Regions from separate parts of the Mycetohabitans endofungorum genome, predicted to be linked through region 1. Evidence: predicted binding sites of a transcription regulator. Region 1 holds the regulator's gene; the other holds the start of a gene.
The links. Region 1 encodes HrcA, which represses chaperone genes, less so after heat shock. Its sites were predicted from a motif close to TTAGCACTCNNNNNNNNNGAGTGCTAA; they were not measured.
Positions count from the first base shown of each region.

Region 1 (3,423 bases):
GCAGCGGTGACTGGCACCGGCTCAGCCGGGCTCGTCCTCGCCAAGCGACGAGTGCTCATTCCAGTGCAGCTTCTTGCGCAAGGTTCGGTAATAACTGTAGCCGACCGGATGGAGGAACGGCACCGTGTGCCTGGAGCGCCGCACCTCGATCGTATCCTCAAGTTGCAACGCGGTGAACGACTGCATGTCGAAATTCACGTTGACGTCGCGCCCGCCGATGATCTGGATCGCGATCCGGCACGTGTCGGGCAGCACGATCGGCCGATTCGACAATGCGTGTGGCGCGATCGGCACCAGCACGATCCCTTGCAATTGCGGATGCAGTAACGGACCGTTGGACGAGAGCGCGTATGCGGTGGAACCGGTTGGCGTGGCGACGATCAGCCCGTCTGAGCGCTGGTCCGACATGAAGTTGCCATCGACCAACACGCGTAACTCTGCCATCCCAGAGAAGCCGCTGCGGTTCACGACGACGTCGTTAAACGCCAGCGCGTGGTAGATCGGCTCGCCAGTGCGCATGATGCGGGCCTCCAACAATGAGCGCTCCTCGCGCTCATGGCTGCCCGACAGCATTTGCGGTACCAACCGGTTCATGTCGGCGATGGCGATATCGGTGATGAAGCCAAGCCGGCCGTGGTTGACACCGATGAGCGGGGTGCGGTATGGCGCGAGTTGTCGGCCGATGCCCAGCATTGTGCCGTCGCCGCCGAGCACGACGGCGACGTCGGCGCGCGTGCCGATCTCGGCCGGCGTGAGCGCTGGATAGGCGTGCAGCCCGTTTTCGCGCGCCGTGTCGGCTTCGAACACGATCTGAAACCCGCGTTGCGTTAGGCAGCCGGCGAGCGCAGCAAGCGGCTCACCGATGCCAGGTGTGTTGTTGCGGCCGATCAGCGCAACAGTTTTGAATTGGCCCATTTCCATGCCCGCATTACACCATAGGTGTCTGGCAAACTGTATGCTTTCGTGGTTCGGGTCGCACGTGCGCGTCGGATAGATGCCGACCCTCGCTGCGTGCAAGATTTACGCTAGAATTTTCACTATGCTAGATCCTCGTGCCCAGACCCTGCTTAAGACGCTGATCGAACGGTATATCGCCGAAGGTCAGCCGGTCGGTTCGCGCACGTTGTCCAAGTATTCGGGCCTCGAACTGAGCCCGGCGACGATCCGCAACGTGATGTCCGACCTCGAGGAGCTAGGACTGGTCGCCAGCCCTCATACGTCGGCCGGGCGGATTCCGACGCCACGCGGCTACCGGTTGTTCGTCGACACGATGCTGACCGTGCAGCCCGACGCCCAGGAAGCCGAGGTCAAGCTCGCGGTGCAGGACAAGCTCAAGCCGGGCGAGACGCAGAAGGTCGTCGCGGCAGCGGCCAGCGTGCTGTCCAACCTGTCGCAGTTCGCCGGCGTTGTGCTCACGCCGCGGCGCAGTCACGTGTTCAAACAAATCGAGTTCATGCGGCTGTCCGACAAGCGGATTTTGCTGATCATCGTCACCCCCGAAGGTGACGTGCAAAACCGGATCATGGCGACCCAGCGCGACTATTCGCCGTCGCAGCTGACCGAGGCCTCCAACTATATCAACACGCATTATGCGGGCCTGTCGTTCGACGATGTGCGACGCCGACTGCGCGAGGAAATCGACGCGCTGCGCGGCGACATGATGCAGCTGATGCAGGCCGCTGTCACCGCCAGCACGGAAACCGACGACGAATCCGACAACGTCCTGATCTCGGGTGAGCGGAACCTGCTCGAAGTGGTTGATCTGTCGTCCGACATGGCTCGCCTGCGCAAGCTGTTCGATGTCTTCGACCAGAAGACTAGCCTGCTACAGTTGCTCGACGTATCGAGCCATGCGCAGGGCGTGCAGATTTTCATCGGTGGAGAATCTACGCTCGTGCCGATCGAAGAAATGAGCGTTGTGACCGCCCCGTATGAAGTCGATGGCAAGATCGTTGGCACGCTCGGCGTGATCGGCCCGACCCGCATGGCGTACAACCGCGTGATTCCGATCGTGGACATCACCGCCCGGCTGCTGTCGTTCGCGTTATCTCAGCATTGACGCGAGCCTGCGGCTCCAGCCTGAGCCGATTCGTCGTGGCGCGCCACTATCCGGATGGCCAGCCGGCGCGCCACGGCGCCAAGCGCCGAGCGGCCGTTATAATCGGATAACAAGTGCACCATTGCGGTGCTCAACGGATCCTCTCATGCATTTTGATCTTGAGCTGCCCTCGCAGCCGAGCGCATCGCACCGGGTCGGCGTGCTGCTGATCAACCTCGGCACCCCCGCTGCACCGACGCCGCGCGCGGTGCGGCGCTACTTGGCCGAGTTCTTGTCCGACCCACGCGTCGTTGAGATCCCTGCGCCGCTGTGGCAGATTGTGCTGCGCGCGCTGATCTTGCCGTTGCGCGGCCGCGCGTCGGCGCGCAAGTACGCGGCGATCTGGGACGCGGAGGGCTCGCCGCTGCGCGTGCACACCGAGCGGCAGGTCGACGGCCTGAGGCAGTGGCTGGCGGCAGGCCGGTGTTCCGTGCTCGTCGACTATGCAATGCGCTATGGCACACCCAGCATCGGCAATGTGCTGAATCAACTCAAGCGCGCCGGCGCTGAGCGGGTGCTATTGGTGCCGCTGTATCCTCAGTATTCGGCCTCGACCAGCGCCAGCGCATTCGATGCAGCGTTCTCCGCGCTGGCGCGTATGCGCAACCAACTGGAGATCCGCACGATCAAGCATTATGCGGACCATCCCGCCTATATCGAGGCGCTGGCGTCTCAAGTGCTGCACTATTGGCAGCAGCACGGCCGACCCGATTTCACGGCCGGCGATCGGCTGTTGTTGAGCTTTCATGGCGTGCCTAAGCGCACGTTGGATTTGGGCGATCCCTATGCCGAGCAATGCCGGCAAACCGCGACGTTGCTGGCCCACGCGCTCGGGTTGACCGAGGTTGAATGCCGGCTCACGTTCCAGTCGCGGTTCGGACGCGCGCAATGGCTGCAACCTTATACCGCACCGACGCTGCAGGAGTTGGGCGCGGCCGGAGCCGGTCGGGTTGACGTGTTCTGCCCGGGCTTCACGTCTGATTGCCTCGAAACGCTCGAGGAAATCGGCATCGAGGGTCGTGATACGTTCTTGCGGGCGGGGGGGCGCGAGTTCCATCGGATCCCGTGTGTCAACGATGCGCAACCGTGGATCCGCGCGCTGGCCGAGATCGTCGTCACTCATCTGCAAGGGTGGCCGATTGCTACGCCGCAACAGAGCACGGCAGCGACGACATCCGCGTGAGTTCGCCAATGAATTTGAAGATCTTAACCGGTCCTCACGCGCGGCTGCGCATCGACAAGTGGCTGTGGGCGGCGCGGTTTTTCAAGACCCGTTCACTGGCGGCCGAGGCGCTTGGCAAGGGTCGGGTGCGCATCGGCGGCGA
Region 1 covers NZ_CP132744.1:2,288,697-2,292,119, reverse strand. The annotation lists gene RA167_RS10025 (NAD kinase) at 22-921, opposite strand; gene hrcA (heat-inducible transcriptional repressor HrcA) at 995-2,059, shown strand; gene hemH (ferrochelatase) at 2,205-3,281, shown strand; gene RA167_RS10010 (RNA-binding S4 domain-containing protein) at 3,290-3,423, shown strand, end outside.

Region 2 (3,423 bases), 1.1 Mb from region 1:
ACCACGCTGGCCTCTTCACCGCCATTCGCCACAATCTGGCGCAGCGGCTCTTCCATCGCACGCAGCACAATCTTAATGCCGGCCTCTTGGTCGGCGTTCTCGCCCTTGACGCTGGCGATCGCAGTACGGGCACGGATCAGCGCAACGCCGCCACCCGGCACGATACCTTCTTCAACGGCGGCACGCGTGGCGTGCAGCGCGTCTTCGACACGCGCCTTCTTTTCCTTCATTTCGACTTCGGTGGCCGCGCCGACTTTGATCACTGCCACACCACCCGCGAGCTTCGCGACACGCTCTTGCAGCTTTTCGCGATCGTAGTCCGACGTCGCTTCTTCGATTTGCGTGCGGATCTGCTTCACACGCGCCTCGATGTTCTTCGCTTCGCCCGCGCCATCAATGATCGTCGTGTTTTCCTTCGCGACTTCGATCCGCTTAGCTTGGCCCAACTCCTGCAGCGTGGCCTTTTCCAGCGACAGGCCGGTTTCCTCGGCGATGACCTGACCACCGGTCAGGATCGCGATATCCTCGAGCATCGCCTTGCGACGATCGCCGAAGCCAGGCGCCTTGACCGCAACGGTCTTCAGGATGCCGCGGATGTTGTTCACCACCAGCGTCGCAAGCGCTTCGCCTTCGACGTCCTCCGCGATGATCAGCAGCGGGCGGCTGGCCTTGGCCACTTGTTCGAGCACCGGCAGCAGGTCGCGGATGTTCGAGATCTTCTTGTCGTGCAGCAGCACGTACGGATTCTCGAGAACAGCGACTTGCTTATCCGGGTTGTTGATGAAGTACGGCGACAGGTAGCCGCGGTCAAATTGCATGCCTTCGACGACTTCGAGTTCGTCGGCGAGCGACTTGCCGTCTTCGACGGTGATCACCCCTTCCTTGCCGACTTTGTCCATCGCTTCAGCGATGCGCTGGCCGATCGACGTGTCGCTGTTGGCCGAGATCGAGCCGACTTGCGCGATTTCCTTGCTCGTCGTGCACGGCTTGCTGATCTTGCGCAACTCGTCGACTGCGGCGGCAACCGCCTTGTCGATACCACGCTTCAGGTCCATCGGGTTCATGCCCGATACAACATACTTCATGCCTTCACGCACGATCGATTGCGCGAGCACGGTCGCCGTCGTCGTACCGTCGCCGGCGTTGTCGCTGGTTTTGGAAGCCACTTCCTTAACCATTTGCGCGCCCAGGTTCTGCAGCTTGTCCTTCAGCTCGATTTCCTTCGCGACGGACACACCGTCCTTGGTCACCGTCGGGCCGCCGAAGCTGCGCTCGAGCACGACATTGCGACCCTTCGGGCCGAGCGTCACCTTCACTGCGTTGGCGAGAATGTTCACACCCTCGACCATCTTCGCACGGGCGGAATCGCTAAATACGACGTCTTTAGCTGCCATCTTCTAACTCCTTGAAATCTTTGGAAAGCCGAACGCGACCGTTACTTCTGGACGACCGCCATGATGTCTTCTTCGCGCATGACGAGCAACTCTTGCCCATCAACTTTGACCGTTTGGCCGGCATACTTGCCAAACAACACACGGTCGCCCACCTTGACGTCGAGCGCGATTTGCGCGCCCTTGTCGTCACGTTTGCCCGGGCCGATGGCCAGGACTTCGCCCTGATCAGGCTTTTCAGCCGCTGCCTCGGGGATCACGATGCCCGACGCAGTCTTGGTTTCCTGGTCCAGACGCTTGACGATGACGCGATCGTGCAAAGGACGAAGGTTCATACACACTCCTTTTGTATTCAGGCTGAAGAACGCTTTTTAACGTTGGCGCCCGGCAAGCCAGGCACCCTGGTGGCACGGGTTGTTAGCACTCACGTGCGACGAGTGCTAATTATATGGACGGGTGAGGACTATTTCAAGAACCCAAATTGTTCCTAGCGCGCAGCATCGCGCTTACAGATGCCACTTAACTGTGGCCGTCAGCGTACGGGGTTCACCAGGCATGTTGAACATGTCAGCATTGCCATGCGCCGAGATGAAATAGCGGCGATCGAACAGATTGTCCAGCGTCAGCGTCACATCCATTTTCTTGCTGCGATAGCCGGCGCCCAAATTGAATACGGTAAACGAAGGCAGCGTGACCTGATCGCTCGCAGAGGCGTAGCGCGCTGATTGGAACTGTGCGCCGGCGGCCGCGTAAAAGCCGTAGGGAAGCTCGCGCTTGAGCCACAGGCTTGCGCTATGGCGTGGCATCAGGCCCGGCGTGTTGCTGGCCAGCGTCAGCCCGGCCGCCGTCGATTGCGGCGATCCGTCAACCGTGCCACTCAAATACGCATAACCGGCATAGACGGACCACTTCGGTGCGATTTCGCCGGAAAAGCCGGCCTCGAAACCCCGTACGTGCTGAGTGCCGATCGGCAGCGCATAGCCAGGGTTGGCCGGATCGCCAATTTGTTGGTTCGTTTGCCGCATGTCGAACAGCGCAACCGTAGCCGTCGCCTTGCCACCGAGGTCGAACTTCGAACCGACTTCGTATGCGGTGGTCTTTTGCGGCGCCAGCGCTGCGCCATTGGCGAACGCACCCGAGCTGATCAGGGTATCAGCAAGCGGCGAGAAAGACTGACTGAGCGAGCCATAGAGCGTCAGCCACTCGAGCGGCTCGTAGATCAGCCCGACGCGCGGACTCCATGCGCGGTCGGTACGGGCAAGATTCACGTTGGACGACGTGTAATCGTGGCGAATCTGATCCAAATAGTCAAAGCGCAGGCCGGCGAGCAGCTTCCACTGCGGTGTCAATGTCACCAGGTCCTGCGCGTACACGCCGGCCAGGCCGACGACCGTCGCTGCATTCGTGCGCGCCGGCATCCCGGCCGGCACGCCAGGTAAATCGATCAGCTGTGGATAGTACAGATCATACGTTGTCACTTTCGATACGCCATAGATCGTGTCGAATTTCTGCTGCTGCGACAGTTCGATCCCATACAGCAATTCATGACGCATGCCGAGCAGCGTCGCTTGCTGCGTCAGCTCAAATACGCCGTCCACGCCATGCTCGGTCCGTTGGCGCGTCGACTGGTCGAGCGTGACGCCCGGGTGCACAGCCGCCTTGATTGGCTGGAACGTGACATAGTTTTTCCGCTCCAGTGAGAAATCATAGGCACGCAGCGCGCCGTGGAAGGCTAGCGAATTGTTGAAGCGGTGATCGAGCGACACCGTTGCACTTTTCGCCAAGGCGTCATTGTATGAGCTGTTCGCCGCATCGGCAGAGCCGTAGTAAGTGTTGATCGGCACATCGACCGGCCGCCCCCTATAGGCAGGCAAGCCCTGATCGGACGTGCGGCGATCATGTAGGTAGTCGAACTCAACGTTCACTACTGTATCCGGACTCAGCTTGAATTGCGCCGAAGGCGCGACTGCTTGGCGGTTCAACGCGAATTGATCGCGAAAACTACGCGAATTATCCACGGCGCCGGTGATAC
Region 2 covers NZ_CP132744.1:599,730-603,152, reverse strand. The annotation lists gene groL (chaperonin GroEL) at 1-1,394, opposite strand, end outside; gene groES (co-chaperone GroES) at 1,436-1,726, opposite strand; gene RA167_RS02710 (TonB-dependent receptor) at 1,898-3,423, opposite strand, start outside.
Region 2: a site for HrcA is predicted at 1,809-1,835, ahead of groES (co-chaperone GroES). Genes of this name have one in related genera too.